DNA from 2 places in the Ruegeria sp. CJ9 genome. Region 1 is predicted to be linked to the other one. Evidence: riboswitches for the same ligand, from Rfam matches in the RefSeq annotation. Region 1 holds a riboswitch; the other holds the start of a gene.
The links. A riboswitch is a leader RNA that binds a small molecule or an ion and turns the genes downstream of it on or off. The one in region 1 is predicted to bind thiamine pyrophosphate.

Region 1 (8,511 bases):
TCCACGCCGTTGTTCGCAGCATACGGTCCCAGCATCACAACGCGGTCGTGGCCATAATCATCAACATCTTGCAGGTTCTCGCCCTGGTTTTGGTGTTGTATACGATCCTGTCTTTCCTGGGACCACGTATTGCAAGAATCCGGGGCGAATTTGTCCTGTTTCTGCTGTCGGGCGTATTTCTGTTCATCACCCATATCAAGTCCGTCAGCGCGGTAGCGGGGGTCGGGACCGGCAACAACCCGATGATGCTGCATTCGCCGATGAACATGGTTGTCGTCCTGTTGGCCACCGCTTTTGGGGCGCTTTACACGCAGATTGTGACAATCATCGTGATCCTCTTTATTTACAGTGTAGCAGTCGCGCCAATTGAAATTCAGGAACCGGGCGGCGCTTTTGGCATGTTGATCCTGAGCTGGTTTGTTGGCTGCGCAATTGGCGTCGTCTTCATGGCTCTGCGACCGTGGTTTCCCACTTTTGTGACAGTCCTGACCAATATCTACCGGCGCTTGAACATGATCTTTTCGGGTAAAATGTTCGTGGCGAATGCGCTGGGCGGTGCCACGTTGGCCATGTTCACCTGGAACCCCCTGTTTCACGTCATCGATCAGTGCCGCGGTTTTCTTTTCCGCAATTATTTTCCTCGCAATACCAGCTGGGAATACGCGCTTTGGGTGGGGCTGATCCTGCTGCTGATCGGCTTGTTGGGAATTTTCTTCTCTCGTCAGCATGTGTCCCAAAGCTGGGAGGCGCGCCGCTAACCTGCCACACGCAGCGTCAGGTTGATCCGACCACCCTTGGGCAACAGTTTTGATGATCCGAACCGGATGCGGTCGACGCCGTGATAGGTCAGCCGGGCGGGCCCGCCCATGATCACCACATCACCCGAGTTCAACCAGATGGATTCGGTCTTGCCGCCCCGTGTCTGGTTGCCGATGCGGAACAGGGCATCATCCCCCAGTGAGATCGACAGGACCGGCCAGGAAAAATCGGCCTCGTCCTTGTCCTGATGCAATCCCATCCGGGCCCCTTCGCCGTAGTAGTTGATCAAACAGCAATCAGGATCACGGTCCGCACTGGCAAGGTCGCGCCAGATACCAAGAATCTGCTCCGGGATCGCGGGCCAAACCGCGCCTTTGGGGTGTTGCGCCTGATATCGGTAACCCGTCTTGTCGGTGACCCAGCCCAGTGACCCGGCCGACGTCATACGCACGGACATTTCCTTACCCGATGGCGTGACCGGCCGGAACAAAGGGGCGGATTTCAGAATCGGCCGCAGGCTGTCGATCAGCCGCTCCTGCGCGGGCCCGTCCAGCCAGGCTTTCCTGATATCAAAACCGCGTAAAAGCAGCCGCGCCATCCGAGAATCCCCGATCCTTGCCAAAACCTTGCCAAAAAGGCCACAGATTCCCGAAAACCTGCGTTTTACAACGCTTGCAGGCCTCTGATCCCGCCCTTATATACGCCGGGACGCGCGATGGTGTAGGGCTGTTGCGCACATCAGATCGGGGCCGGGTGCCATAACGGGTTCGGACCTCGGGACATCGCCTTGAAGAGAAAGGGATTGAACATATGGGAAAAGTAATCGGGATTGACCTCGGAACCACCAACTCGTGTGTGGCCATCATGGACGGCTCGCAGCCGAAGGTCATCGAAAACGCCGAAGGGGCGCGGACCACGCCCTCGATCGTCGCCTTCACCGAAGATGAGCGACTGGTCGGTCAGCCTGCAAAACGCCAGGCGGTCACCAACCCCGACAACACGATCTTTGGTGTTAAGCGTCTGATCGGTCGTCGTGTGGATGATGCAGAAGTCGAAAAAGACAAGAAAATGGTGCCGTACGCCATCGTCGATGGCGGCAATGGCGACGCGTGGGTGGAAGCCCGCGGTGAAAAGTACTCCCCAAGCCAGATCTCGGCCTTCACTCTGGGCAAGATGAAGGAAACCGCCGAGAGCTATCTGGGTGAGGAAGTCACGCAAGCCGTGATCACCGTTCCTGCATATTTCAACGACGCACAGCGTCAGGCCACCAAAGACGCCGGTAAAATCGCCGGTCTGGAAGTGCTGCGGATCATCAACGAACCGACAGCGGCTGCGCTGGCCTATGGTCTGGACAAAGAAGAAACTCAAACCATCGCGGTCTATGACCTTGGTGGCGGTACTTTCGACGTGACCATTCTGGAAATCGACGACGGCCTGTTCGAGGTCAAATCGACCAACGGTGACACCTTCCTAGGTGGTGAAGACTTTGACATGCGCATCGTCAACTACCTGGCGGATGAGTTCAAAAAGGAACACGGTGTCGACCTGTCGCAAGACAAGATGGCGCTGCAGCGTCTGAAAGAAGCTGCTGAGAAAGCCAAGATTGAGCTGTCTTCGACTTCGCAAACCGAAATCAACCAGCCGTTCATCTCGATGGGTTCGAACGGTCAGCCGCTGCACATGGTCATGAAACTGACCCGTGCCAAGCTGGAATCGTTGGTTTCGGACCTGATCAAAAAGTCGATGAAGCCCTGCCAGGCCGCACTGAAAGACGCTGGTCTGTCGGCTGGCGACATTGACGAGGTTGTTCTGGTCGGTGGTATGACCCGGATGCCGAAAGTGATCGAAGAGGTCACCAAGTTCTTCGGGAAAGAGCCGCACAAGGGTGTGAACCCGGACGAAGTGGTTGCCATGGGCGCCGCCATTCAGGCCGGTGTTCTGCAGGGCGACGTCAAAGACGTAGTTCTGCTGGACGTGACCCCGCTGTCGCTGGGGATTGAGACGCTGGGTGGGGTGTTCACCCGTCTGATCGACCGCAACACCACGATCCCGACCAAAAAGTCTCAGGTCTTCTCGACCGCCGAGGACAACCAGAACGCCGTAACCATCCGCGTGTTCCAGGGTGAGCGTGAAATGGCTGCGGACAACAAGATCCTGGGTCAGTTCAACCTCGAAGATATCCCGCCTGCACCGCGCGGCATGCCTCAGATCGAGGTGACTTTTGATATCGACGCCAACGGCATTGTCTCGGTTTCGGCCAAGGACAAAGGCACTGGCAAAGAGCAGAAGATCACCATCCAGGCCTCGGGCGGTCTGTCGGATGAAGACATCGACAAGATGGTCAAGGACGCCGAAGAGAACGCGGAAGCCGACAAGGAACGCCGCGAGCTGGTAGACGCCAAGAACCAGGCGGAAAGCCTCATCCACTCGACCGAAAAGTCGATGGAAGAGCATGCCGACAAAGTCGACCCGACCACCATCGAAGCCATCGAGCTGGCAATTGCCGCGCTGAAGGACGAGCTGGAGACCGAGAATGCCGACAAGATCAAGTCGGGCATCCAGAACGTCACCGAAGCGGCCATGAAGCTGGGCGAAGCCATCTACAAGGCGCAAGCCGAAGAAGGTGAGGATGAACCTGCGGCGGCAGATGCTGCGCCGGGTGAGGACGACATTGTTGACGCCGAGTTCGAAGATCTGGACGACGACAAGCGTAACTAACGGGTAACCGGGCCAATGTGGGCCGGTCCGGTTGCCGGGCCGGCCCAAATACGTTGAGGCTGAAGGAAATACTGATGTCAAAACGCGACTACTACGATGTGCTCGGCGTATCAAAGGGCGCATCAGCGGATGAAATCAAAAAGGGTTTTCGCAAGAAAGCCAAAGAGTTGCATCCCGATCGCAACAAAGACAACCCGGATGCCGAGTCGCAGTTCAAAGAAGCCAACGAGGCTTATGATGTTCTGCGCGACGCCGACAAAAAGGCCGCATATGACCGTTTCGGCCATGCCGCCTTTGAAAACGGTATGGGCGGCGGTGGTGGTCGTCCGGGCGGCGGCTTTGGTCAGGGTGATTTCTCCAGCGCATTCTCAGACGTGTTCGACGATCTGTTCGGCGATTTCATGGGCGGTCAGCGTGGCGGCCCCGGTGGCGGGCGCCGTGCGGCGCGCGGATCGGACCTGCGCTATAACCTGCGCGTGACGCTGGAAGAGGCGTTCGCGGGCCTGCAGAAAACCATCAGTGTTCCTGCTGCCGTGGCCTGTTCGGCCTGTGACGGATCGGGTGCAGAAGGCGGAGTGGAGCCAACCACCTGTCCAACCTGTTCGGGCATGGGCAAGGTGCGTGCACAGCAGGGTTTCTTTACCGTCGAACGATCCTGCCCGACCTGTTCGGGTCTGGGTCAGATCATCAAGAACCCCTGTAAAGCCTGTGGCGGTGCAGGCCGCGTGGAAAAAGAGCGTGCGCTGTCCGTCAACATCCCCGCCGGTGTCGAGACCGGAACCCGCATCCGCCTGGCGGGTGAGGGTGAAGCTGGGATGCGCGGTGGCCCTCCGGGTGATCTGTATATCTTTGTCGAAGTGTCGGATCACAAGCTGTTCGAACGCGACAGCGTGAACCTGTATTGCCGCGTCCCTGTCAGCATGGCCAAGGCCGCGCTGGGCGGTTCGATCGAAGTGCCAACCATCGATGGTGGCCGCGGCCGCGTGCAAATACCAGCAGGCAGCCAATCGGGCCGTCAGATGCGCCTGCGCGGCAAAGGCATGCCCGCCCTGCGTGGCGGCGGTGTGGGTGACATGTTCATCGAACTGGCGGTGGAAACGCCGGTCAACCTGACCAGTCGCCAAAAAGAACTGCTGAAAGAGTTCGACGATTTGGGTGAGGATAACCACCCGGAATCAAAAAGCTTTTTCTCATCCGTCAAATCCTTTTGGGATGGGATGAAGGGCTAAGATCACTCCACCAAGTTGCTAAAAGGCCGATCCCCTTGGGTCGGCTTTTTTCGTTTATAGGTCCAGTTTGTCCACGAACTTCGCGAAAATTGGCCCTTGAATCCCTTCGCATCCCCTGAGATTGTCGCGCCAACCGTTGGGGTGCCCTGATCAAGGGGCTGAGAGGCGTGAATGCGCTAACCCATCGAACCTGATCCGGGCAATACCGGCGTAGGGAACGGTCTACACACACAGACGTTTTCCATGCTGCGTTGCCCCCTGATGATGGAGCAACGATATGGCGCATATTGCCCTGACAATTGCGGGCTCGGACAGTGGCGGTGGGGCCGGGATTCAGGCGGATCTCAAGGCTATGTCTGCGTTGGGCGTGTATGGGGCCAGCGTGATCACGGCGGTCACGGCGCAGAACACGCGGGCTGTGACCGCAGTGCATGGCATACCGCTCAACGTAGTGGCCGCTCAGATCGAGGCGGTGCTGACCGACCTGGATGTGAGCGCGATCAAGATCGGCATGCTTGCGACCCCTGAAATTATTCAAACCGTTGCCGGGGCCATCGCTGGGTTTGATGGCCCCGTCGTTTTGGACCCGGTGATGATCTCCAAATCTGGCGATGCCTTGCTGGCACAGGATGCGGTTCGCACCCTGCGTGATGTTCTTGTGCCCCAAGCGACCATGCTTACCCCGAACTTACCCGAGGCCGCTTGTTTGCTGGGCACCTCGGACGCCGAATCCCCCGATCAGATGATCGCGCAGGGGATGGCGCTGTGCGGGCTGGGGGCGCGGTCGGTATTGATGAAAGGCGGACATGGGCGCGGCGACGTTTGCCACGACGTCTTGCTTGATCCTTCGGGAGTTGTGGCAGAATTCACCGCCCCCCGGTGCGATACGCGCAACACGCATGGCACCGGTTGCACCCTGTCGTCTTCGATAGCAGCCGGGCTGGCGCGAGGGCTGGGCCTGACCGATGCGGTCGCGCAGGCGCATGAGTATCTGCAAGGGGCCATTGCTAAAGCTGACGGTCTGATGGTCGGACAGGGGCATGGCCCGGTTCATCATTTCCATCGGGTCTGGCCCGCGTGACGGTCTGGTCGGTCATAGGGGCCGGTGTGGCCGGGCTGGCAGCAGCCAGCGAGCTAGTGTCGCGCGGGGCCAAGGTTCAGATCTTTGATCCCAGTGGTCCACCTGGCCCGCATGGGTGTTCTTGGTGGGCTGGCGGTATGCTGGCCCCATGGTGCGAGTTTGAAAACGCCGAAGAACCGGTGTTGCGGTTGGGAAAGGCTGCGTTCGAGTGGTGGTCTACGCGTACTCGGGTGGAACAACGTGGCACGCTGGTTGTTGCCAACCCGCGTGATCTGCCGGATTTGCGTCGGTTCGCCCGTCGGACCGGGGGGTATACCGAGATTAGTCCGGCTGAAGTTGCCAATTTAGAGCCTGATTTAACCAGTTTCACCAACGGTCTGCATTTCACGGATGAGGCTCATCTGAACCCACGACAGGCGCTGCGGGATCTGCACCGCCAATTGCTGGACCAAGGGGTAGTCTTCCACCGGAAACTGGCCCCGACCCAGCTGGAGAATGTAATCGATTGCCGCGGTCTGCACGCGCGTGAGGTTTTGCACGACCTGCGCGGCGTCAAGGGAGAGATGTTGGTGATCCGCTGCCCGGACGTGACCCTGACGCGACCTGTACGTCTACTGCATCCAAGGATGCCGCTGTACATCGTGCCGCGTGGGGATGGTGTCTACATGCTGGGCGCAACGATGATCGAAAGCGAAGACAGCAGCCGTATCACGGCCCGATCCATGCTGGAACTGCTCAGTGCCGCCTATGCGCTGAACCCCGCCTTTGGCGAGGCCGAGGTGCTTGAGATCGGTGTCGATCTGCGCCCGGCTTTTCCCGACAACCTGCCCCGCATCCGGCGGCTGGGGCATACGATTTATGCCAACGGACTGTACCGCCATGGCTATCTGCTGGCCCCAGCGCTGGCGCAGGGAGTGGCCGATCTGGCGTTGGACAACGAACATTCGGAGATGGTCGATGAAGATCGTGCTTAATGGTGAATCGCGCGAGGTGCGCGCCGAAATCCTCTCGGACCTGTTGGTCGAATGCGGGTTCTCTGGACGGGTGGCGACAGCTGTAAACGAAGACTTTGTGCCCTCGGGTCTGCGCATTGCTCAAAAGTTGACCGATGGCGACCGGGTTGAAGTCGTCGCGCCGATGCAGGGAGGCTGAGGATGAAAAGCTTTTATGGGACCCAACTTCCCAACTCATTGATGCTGGGCACGGCGCAGTACCCCAGCCCCGCCATTCTGGAACAGGCGTTTCGCGAGAGCGGCGCGGGTGTTGCCACAGTTTCCTTGCGCCGTGAATCCGGGGCTGGGCAGACCTTCTGGCAGATGATCCGCGAGCTGGGCGTGCTGATCCTGCCAAACACCGCTGGTTGCCACACGGTCAAAGAAGCCGTAACCACCGCCCATATGGCGCGTGAGGTGTTTGACACTAATTGGATCAAGCTGGAATTGATCGGCCACACTGACAGTTTGCAGCCAGATGTGTTTCAACTGGTCGAGGCCGCGCGCATACTGACCGAGGACGGGTTTCAGGTTTTCCCCTACACCACCGACGACCTGATCGTGGGTGAGCGTCTGCTGGCCGCCGGGTGCGAGGTGCTGATGCCTTGGGGTGCACCCATCGGGTCGGGGCGCGGGCTGAACAATGAATATGCTCTACGCGCGATGCGGGCCGAGTTCCCCAATGTTCCATTGGTTGTGGATGCCGGGATCGGCCTGCCCAGTCACGCTTCGCAGGCGATGGAGTTTGGTTATGACGCCGTTCTGCTGAATACCGCTGTCGCTCGTGCTGGAAACCCTGTGGCCATGGCCCGCGCGATGATACTGGCGATTGAGGCCGGGCAACTGGCGCATCAAGCCGACCCGATCGAGGCGCGCGATATGGCCGAACCGTCAACTCCGGTAATCGGAAAGGCCTTCTTATCATGATGTTAGGCCGATTTTATCCGATCTTCGACCACTCTGATTGGTTGCGCCGGATGCTGCCCCTGGGTGTGAAGCTGGTGCAACTGCGGATTAAGGATCAGCTTGATGTGGTCATACGGGAGCAGATCGCCCAATCGTTGGAACTATGCCGTGCCCACGGCACCGTGCTGGTGGTCAATGATCATTGGCAGGCGGCTATCGACGCTGGTTGTGAGTGGATTCATCTCGGGCAAGAGGATCTGGACGTGGCTGATCTGAAAGCCATCCGCAAGGCGGGGCTGAAACTGGGTGTCTCCACCCACGATGATGATGAATTAGAGCGAGTCCTGACCATGGACCCGGACTATGTGGCTTTGGGCCCGGTCTATCCGACGATCCTGAAAAAAATGAAATGGGAACAGCAGGGCCTGCCACGCGTCACCGAATGGAAGGCACGGGTGGGGGATATCCCTCTGGTCGCGATTGGCGGCATGAGCGTTGAGCGGGCGCCGGGCGTATTGCAGGCGGGGGCCGACATCGTCTCGGTCGTCACGGACGTCACGCTGAATTCCGATCCAGAAACCCGCGTTCGCGAATGGATCGAGGTCACGAGATGAGCCGCTATGCCCGCCAGATGATCCTGCCCGAGGTTGGATCGGCAGGCCAGACCCGCCTGTCAGCAGCGCGGGTTCTGGTGGTGGGCGCGGGCGGATTAGCCTCCCCGGTCTTACCCTTGTTGGCCGGGGCCGGGGTTGGGCATATAACCATCCTGGACCGGGATCAGATCGCGCAATCGAACCTGCATCGGCAGACATTGTTCGCTGAATCC
Region 2 (8,511 bases), on a different contig from region 1:
CGGAAATGGCCTCGCTCAATATGGGCAGCATGAACTTTGGCATCTTCCCGATGCTTCAGAAATACACGGAATTTCAGCACGATTGGGAACGTCCATTCCTTGAGATGACGGAAGACTTCATTTTTCCCAACACGTTCAAGACCATTCGATATGCGATTGAGAAACTGGGGGGTGATCATGGCACCAAGTTTGAGTTTGAATGCTATGATCTGGGCCATCTCTACAACGTCAAATGGTTCGTGGATCAAGGGCTTATCAAACCGCCGTTCTTCATCCAGATGGTCTTTGGCATTTTAGGAGGCGTTGGCGCTGACCCCGATCATCTGACCCATATGCACAATACGGCGGACAAACTTTTTGGCGCTGAAAACTATGAATGGTCTGTACTGGCAGCAGGGCGGCACCAAATGCCTTTCGCTACACAAAGCGCAATGCGCGGTGGCAACCTGCGTGTCGGGCTCGAAGACAGTCTCTTTATCGGCAAGGGAGAGCTTGCCACATCGAATGCCGAGCAAGTGAGCCGCATTCGCACAATCATCGAAAATTTGGGCCTTTCAGTTGCGACACCGGCAGAAGCACGCGAACGCCTCGCACTAAAAGGCGGCGATCGGGTTGGGTTTTAGAGAGGATTACATGCAGACAAAGATGTTAATCAATGGCGAAATGGTTGAAGGGGGCGGAGCGCCGATCTTTGTCGTGAACCCAGCCACGGGCGAAGAGATTTGCAAGATCAATTCCGCGACGTCCGAACAGGCAAGCGCTGCGGCCGCAGGGGCCCACGAAGCCTTTGAGACATTTGGCCAGACCAGCCCTGCAGAACGTTCTGAGCTTTTGACCAATATCGCAACTGTCTTGGAAGAGCATGTCGAGGAACTGGCAGAGCTGGAAAGCTTGGATGCCGGTAAGCCCTGGCCCTCGGCTTTGGATGACGAAATGCCGTTGACGCTGGACACATTCAAGTTCTTTGCCGGTGCGGCGCGCACGATGTCTGCCGTTGCTGCGGGCGAATATGTGGCCGGTCATACCAGCATGATCCGCAAAGATCCGGTTGGCCCCGTAGCCGCGATTGCGCCATGGAACTATCCGCTGATGATGGCGGCCTGGAAACTGGCAGCGCCATTGGCAGCTGGCTGCCCGGTCACGCTGAAGCCCTCGCAGCTGACGCCGCTTTCCACGCTGAAAGCCGCCGAGCTGATCGCAGGTGTTGCGCCCAAAGGGGTGGTAAACGTGCTGCACGGCCCCGGTCGTGAGATTGGCGAGCAGATGATCAACGATCCACGGACCGAGGCGATCTCGATCACGGGTTCCAACGCGACGGGTTCTGCCGCGATGGCTGCAGCCTCTCGTCAAATCCGCCATGTGCATCTGGAACTGGGCGGGAAAGCCCCGGTCATTGTTTTTGACGATGCTGATATCGATGCGGTTGCCGAAACTGTGCGCTATGGTTCGTTCTTCAACGCCGGTCAGGATTGTGCACAGCCCTGCCGTTTGCTTGTCGCTGATGAGGTTTATGACAAGGTCGTTGCCGCCGTTGTTGATCAGGTCAGCCAGATCAAAGTTGGGGCTCAAAAGGCCGAAGGCACCGAAATGGGGCCGATCATCTCGGCCGCGCAACGCAACGCTGTAGCGGGGTTTGTCGACCGAGCGCGCGATAACTGCGACGTTGTATTGGGAGGCAACATGATCGACGGACCAGGTTTCTTTTTTGAACCCACCGTGCTGATCAATGTGGCGCATGATGCCGAGGTATTCTGCAACGAGATCTTTGGTCCTGTCGTAACCATCTCGCGGTTTGGCGACGAAGAAGAGGCGCTCAAGGTGGCAAATGCAGGCCCGTTTGGTTTGGCCTCATCCGTCTGGACCAACAATACCGGTCGCGCGATGCGGATGTCTTCGAAGTTGCGCTATGGCTTTACGTGGGTGAACACGCATGGTGTTGCCACGCCTGAAATGCCTTGGGCCGCGATGAAGAGCTCTGGCACTGGTTGTGATATGTCGGTCTACGCCTTGGACGCTTATACCGCCGTGCGCCATGTGATGGTCGCGCACTGATGCGGTTGGCTGGCAAACGCGCTTTCGTTACAGGCGGCAGGCAGGGCATTGGGCGCGCTATCGTAGAGGCCTTCATGGCCGAAGGTGCGGACGTTATCACCTGTGGTCGGGGACCAAAGCCGGATGGTTTGAGTACTGATTGGATATCTTTGGATGTGTCAGATGCCGCCGCCGTTGGCGAAGCTGCGCAAGAGCTGGGTGTATTGGACGTCATCGTAAACAACGCTGGCGTCCAGGTTGAAAAGACTGTTGTGGACAGCACTGATGCCGATTGGGATTTGGTTATGGGAGCGAATGCAAAGGGCGTTTTCAATGTCTGCCGGGCACTCATTCCGCAAATGCAGGAGGGTGGCTCCATTATCAACCTCGGGTCGATCTCGGGCAATGTCGCGGACCCGTCGATGGCACTCTATAATGCGTCAAAGTCTTTTGTGCACGGGCTCACCAGGTCCATCGCGGTTGATCACGGACCGGCAATTCGCTGCAATGCGATCTGTCCGGGCTGGATTGAAACCGGCATGCTAGATGCAGGGTTTGAGCTTGCCCAAGACCCTCAGAAAGCGAAAGCCGACGCATTGGCACGGCACGCGGTCAAACGCTTTGGCAAACCTGCTGACATAGCAGCAATGGCTTTGTGGTTGGCCTCTGACGATGCATCGTTTGCAACGGGCCAATTGTTTACTGTTGACGGTGGCATGACAGCGGCCTCTCCTCTTAATCCGGGGTTGTTCTGATGTCTCAGATTGAAAGAACTGCCATTCTTGGAGCCGGCGTGATCGGGGCAAGCTGGGCCGCATTGTTCCTCGCCTCGGGCCGGAACGTAACTGTCTTTGATCCTGACGAAAACGCTGAGAACACCGTGCGTTCCTACGTTGAAAACGCATGGCCTGCGCTGGAAGACCTAGGCCTAACTGAGCGAGCGACACCTGACGCCATCACCTTTGTGGCGACCGCTGCCGAGGCCGTCACAGAGGCGCAATTCGTTCAGGAAAACGCGCCTGAGCGGTTGCCCATCAAACATGCAATCTATGCGGAGATTGAGCCCGCGCTGGCTGCTGACGCAATTGTCTCCAGCTCGACATCGGGTCTGACGCTCGAAGCGCTCCAAGAAGGGTGGCGCGATCCCGCGCCGCTTATTCTTGGCCACCCCTTCAACCCGCCGCATCTGATCCCGCTGGTGGAACTGACAGCGAATAAGGCCACCGGATCAGACATTCTGGACCGCACAGAAGCGTTCTACAATGACATCGGGAAAGTCACGATCCGCATCAAGAAAGGCATGCCGGGGCATGTAGCCAACCGGTTGCAGGCCGCAGTTTGGCGAGAGGCCGTTCATATGGCCGTTGAAGGTGTTGCCAGCGTCAAAGACATAGACAAGGCGATGTGGGCCGGACCGGGATTGCGTTGGGCCGCAATGGGGCCAACCACTCTTTTTCACTTGGGCGCGGGCGCAGGCGGTTTGCAGGCTTTTTGTGACCACTTCAAAGACACGTTCAACAGCTGGTGGGACGATCTTGGTGATCCACGCTTAGACGATGATGTGATCAGAAAACTGGTCGATGAAATGACAGCGCATGCACACGGGCAAAGCACCGAGGAACTCTCAGCGCGGCGTGATGAGATGCTCACAGCTATGCAGAAGGCTACGAGACACCTTCGGACCTAATGTCAGGCTTGAACATTGGCCAGGCGCGAAACTCGAACGGCACACGACCTTCAATGCGATCAGCAGTGGGCGTCAGGCCGAACCGGTTGCGGTAAGCGCGGCTGAAATGCACTTGACCGTTGAACCCCGACGCCTCTGCAATCTCGCTGAATTTCAGCTCGGTTTGCGTGACGAGGCCACGCGCTCGATCAAGGCGGATATCTCGGTAGTATTCGACGGGTGACTTTTGGACATACTGCCGGAACAATCGGCCTAGTTGCCGCTGCGAAACGCCTAGCTGTTGAGATATAGCGGGAATTGACAACGTGGTCTCCAAATGCGCTTCCATAAGGTCGATCGCATCCCGGACAACGCCAGATGTGACATACCCAAGCGGCTCCACATCCTTGGGGTTTTGTGACTGACCTTCCCCACGCACATCATGGTGAAACAGATACCGCGCTGAGGCGTTTGCGATGCTTTCGCCAGCGACGGAATGGACAAATCTCAAACCAAGGTCGGTTGCCGCTGATCCTCCACAACATGTGAAGATCTTGCCATCTGTTACAAACATGTTCTCAGATACCGTCGTGTCCGGTGCAATTTCGGCGAAGGCATCGATGTGCTCATAATGGACCGTCGCAGTTTTGCCCTTTAGCAATCCAGCCTGCGCGAGCACAATTGCACCCGTATCCAACCCACCAACTATTGCACCGCCTGCATCCCATTTTTGAAGAGCCGCCTTGAACTGGCGTGTCCCGTGGCGTTCAGGCGTCCAGCTTGTACTTACGAGAACGAGCCAAGGCTTGCCCCTGACCACGTTTGCCAAAGGAGCAGTATCAACCACCAGGCCGCTGCTGGATTCGATGTGACCACCAACCTCCGAAACATAGGTCCAGGAAAACCGCACCAATCCTGACAGGTAATTCGCAGTTCTAAAAGGATCGATGAAAGATGTCGTTGCCGAAACATTGAAATGCGGGCTCACCAAAACTACGATGCCTAACGTTTGATCAATTGATTTCGCCATGGCTGATTTTGTAAAGTATGGTCCAAAAATATCAAATCGATTTCTTTTCTTTCATTTGTTTGGTGTCTTTTGGAGCTCCAAAACCAACAGCTTGCCGGGGACAGAAAGCAGTCCTGCGGTAGTTTAGAAGCACCACAAGCAGACCTTGGCGCAAATTTGACGAAGGCCCGCTTCGTCCGCAAACTGTAAATTCACCCATCTTTTGATTGCGCACTTGCAGCGAATGTCCGTAATGTCGAGCCGCACTGCAGAATGCTGAACGACCGACTAAAGTCCGGTAAGGGCCGGAAGTGATCAGGGCAGGGCACTTAGTCGCTCAACATTGTTCAGCACAAAACCTTACGCTGTGAAGCTTTCGGTCTGCGAGTTGTGTCCGCTCTCGGAAGTTCCCAATGCGCGTCGCAGTCGACGATCGTATTGCTGCAGTCTGAGACAAGCTTGATAAGTCCAAGTCAGCGAAATCCACCAAAATGCATGAAAATCTTAAGTCGTTGAATTATGGGGAAGACAAGTCTCATTAATTACGTACTCCGACAATTCTCCCTCAAAAGAGGCAATATTTCTATAATACGTCTTATGTTAAATAACAGCGTTTAACTTACCGTCGATGTGCGGAGTATCTGTCGAATAGGTCGGCCCGCACATCAGATAGCGACCGTATTTCTGGTGACGTGCTGCACCGAACGGAAGGTCCCGGCCGTTCGAGAAAATCTGAAACAAATGAATTTTGGTGCTTGTTTAAGCCGTGAACCTCAAGCTAAACCACCTATACGCAGGGGAGTCCCACCAAGGGGACTGAGAGGCTGACGGGGCAATGCCCGGCGACGCGACCCTTTGAACCTGACCCAGTTGATACTGGCGTAGGAAGCTAGGGCGCGCAGGCCACAATACCGGGCAAGCGCACTCCGAACAGGGGCTGTCTGCCTTCTCGTTTCCCCAAGCCAAAACTCATCTGGTGTCTTTTTAAGTTGAACTGCTTGAGGAGCACCAACATGAACGTCCCTAACCCCAAAATCACCGCCGGTGAACTGCCCGCATCGCGCAAGATCTATGTAAACGGCACAGTGCACCCGGATGTGCGCGTGCCAATGCGTGAAATTTCGGTCCACCCCACGGCGGGGGAGCCACCCTTGCCCGTGTATGACAGTTCAGGGCCGTATACCGATCCGCAGGTGATGACGGACATTCGGCAAGGTCTGGCGCCGCTGCGTCGCAAGTGGATTGAGGCTCGAGCAGATGTCGAAGAATATGATGGACGTGAGATCAAACCGGAAGACAACGGTTTTGTCGAAGGTGATCGGCTAACGCCCGAGTTCCCTGTGCGCCCGCGCCCTCTGCGCGCCAAGGATGGAAAGGCTGTGACGCAACTGGCCTATGCTCGCGCCGGCATCGTCACCCCGGAAATGGAATTCATCGCCATCCGTGAAAACCAACTGCGCGAGGCTGTCGTTGAACAGCGCGACGGCAATGATTGGGGTGCAAACATCCCTGATTATGTGACCCCGGAATTCGTGCGGGACGAGGTCGCCGCTGGTCGCGCCATTATCCCTGCGAATATCAACCACCCTGAAAGCGAACCGATGATCATCGGGCGTAATTTCCTGGTCAAGATCAACGCCAATATGGGTACCTCGGCTGTGACCTCTTCGATGGAAGAAGAGGTCGATAAAATGGTCTGGTCGATCCGTTGGGGTGCTGATACCGTCATGGACCTGTCGACCGGCCGCAACATCCACAACACCCGTGAATGGATCATCCGCAACAGCCCGGTGCCGATTGGCACCGTGCCGTTGTATCAAGCGCTGGAAAAGGTCAACGGCATTGCCGAGGACCTGACATGGGAAGTGTTCCGTGACACGCTGATCGAACAGGCCGAACAAGGCGTCGACTATTTCACCATCCATGCAGGCGTGCGCCTGCATATGGTACCGATGACGGTAAAACGGGTTACCGGTATTGTGTCGCGCGGTGGGTCGATCATGGCCAAGTGGTGCTTGCATCACCACAAGGAAAGCTTCCTCTATGAGCATTTCGACGAAATCTGCGACATCTGCCGGGCCTATGATGTGTCGTTCAGCCTAGGCGATGGTCTGCGCCCCGGCTCTATCGCCGACGCCAATGATGAGGCACAATTTGCCGAGCTTGAGACGCTGGGTGAGCTGACCAAAATCGCGTGGGCCAAGGATTGTCAGGTGATGATCGAAGGCCCCGGACACGTAGCCATGCACAAGATCAAAGAAAACATGGACAAGCAATTGGAGTGTTGCCACGAGGCGCCCTTTTACACGCTTGGCCCCCTGACCACCGATATCGCGCCGGGCTATGACCACATCACCAGCGGTATTGGTGCTGCGATGATTGGCTGGTTTGGTTGTGCGATGCTCTGCTATGTCACGCCGAAGGAACATCTGGGGCTGCCGGACCGGGATGATGTGAAAACTGGGGTTATCACCTATAAGATAGCGGCTCATGCCGCTGATCTGGCAAAGGGTCTGCCGGGCGCACAACGTCGTGACGATGCGCTGTCCCGCGCCAGGTTCGAGTTCCGCTGGGAAGATCAGTTCAACCTGTCGCTGGACCCGGAAACGGCGCGGGAATTCCACGACCAAACCTTGCCCAAACAAGCGCACAAGGTGGCGCATTTCTGTTCCATGTGCGGGCCGAAATTCTGCTCGATGCGGATCAGCCACGACATTCGAACTGAAGCGCAGAAAGAGGGGATGGAGGCCATGGCCGCCAAATTCCGTGAAGGCGGCGACCTTTACATGCCCGTGAAAAACTAAACACCGCGGCGGAGCCGATCCTTTCGGCTCCGCACGCTCTTGCATTGAAGGGAAACTACTCTCAGGGCAATAGATCGGATACTTTGCTGAACCCAGTCAAATCGAAGCCAAATGAAATTGGCTCTCCGACCCTGTTTTTAGCGTCGATCTGCAATTGATTACCTGCCCGCATCGCAGACATCCATTCCTGGGAAACTGGCGAACGGGCAAAACAACCTTGTGCCTCGCATGTCAGGAACTCCAGACGGGCGACCTCGGCATCATCCACCTTTGCAACCAGCCCTTCCGAGAACAAAAGACCGAATGGCAGGGTCAGCACGGTCTCAGTCTCGTCCTTACCTGCAGCCTTTATAAATGCGATGGACGTAAGCCTTTGGTTGTTTTCGGTCAAAACGATGCTTTGGGTCATTTCGCAGATCAACTCGGACCCAACGGCCCGATTGCTGCAATTGACCGACCATGGCGGCGCTGCGCCTTCCTGCGCAGCAAGGGGAGTTGCCAATCCCAATGTGACCCCCAAAGCGCTTATCCAAGTTTTCATCCTGCTGTCCCTCATCGATTAGAATTGTAGTCCAAGGCCAAGACCTACCTGTAGGGCCCTGGTTGAGTCTCCGAACAAATGATCGAGGCTCAGATTGACAAAGCTGCTGTCATCCAGCGCAAACAGCCCCAACCGGGCCGAGACCAAGCCATGCGCGTCGCCGACAAAGCTGGTGTTTGAAAACCCACCGTCAGCGGTGCTCGCTCCGTTGAACCCGGCGGTGACCGATACGGTATCATCCGACGAGAGAATGGCACCAACCTGAAAACTTGCGCGAAGCTTCTGCGAGGCACTCAGGGTTTGCTCGGTTCCGATTTCCAGCGAAGGCGTGAACGAATAGATCATCTCGCTATCGTCTTGCAGAACGACCCCCGCTAGGGTTGCATCGCCATTGCTTTCGGTTGCCAGACGTGTGGCATCAACGGCTACCTCAGGGCGCAGATAGGAACTGCCGCCCGCG

Region 2: linked by a shared signal. The riboswitch ahead of thiC (phosphomethylpyrimidine synthase ThiC) and the one ahead of thiD (bifunctional hydroxymethylpyrimidine kinase/phosphomethylpyrimidine kinase) in region 1 are both predicted to bind thiamine pyrophosphate.

What each region holds. Positions count from the first base shown of each region.
Region 1 is NZ_JBQFPY010000005.1:78,877-87,387, forward strand. Features, by position in the region: gene ACR0AJ_RS11865 (ABC transporter permease) at 1-758, shown strand, start outside; gene ACR0AJ_RS11870 (alpha-ketoglutarate-dependent dioxygenase AlkB family protein) at 755-1,357, opposite strand; gene dnaK (molecular chaperone DnaK) at 1,570-3,477, shown strand; gene dnaJ (molecular chaperone DnaJ) at 3,552-4,706, shown strand; TPP riboswitch at 4,834-4,940, shown strand; gene thiD (bifunctional hydroxymethylpyrimidine kinase/phosphomethylpyrimidine kinase) at 4,984-5,787, shown strand; gene ACR0AJ_RS11890 (FAD-dependent oxidoreductase) at 5,784-6,761, shown strand; gene thiS (sulfur carrier protein ThiS) at 6,745-6,939, shown strand; gene ACR0AJ_RS11900 (thiazole synthase) at 6,942-7,706, shown strand; gene ACR0AJ_RS11905 (thiamine phosphate synthase) at 7,703-8,299, shown strand; gene ACR0AJ_RS11910 (HesA/MoeB/ThiF family protein) at 8,296-8,511, shown strand, end outside.
Region 2 is NZ_JBQFPY010000008.1:189,722-198,232, forward strand. Features, by position in the region: gene kce (3,5-dioxohexanoate:acetyl-CoA acetone transferase) at 1-623, shown strand, start outside; gene ACR0AJ_RS16815 (aminobutyraldehyde dehydrogenase) at 634-2,052, shown strand; gene ACR0AJ_RS16820 (SDR family NAD(P)-dependent oxidoreductase) at 2,052-2,786, shown strand; gene ACR0AJ_RS16825 (3-hydroxyacyl-CoA dehydrogenase NAD-binding domain-containing protein) at 2,786-3,718, shown strand; gene ACR0AJ_RS16830 (GlxA family transcriptional regulator) at 3,696-4,544, opposite strand; TPP riboswitch at 5,492-5,611, shown strand; gene thiC (phosphomethylpyrimidine synthase ThiC) at 5,720-7,510, shown strand; gene ACR0AJ_RS16840 (invasion associated locus B family protein) at 7,572-8,051, opposite strand; gene ACR0AJ_RS16845 (hypothetical protein) at 8,070-8,511, opposite strand, start outside.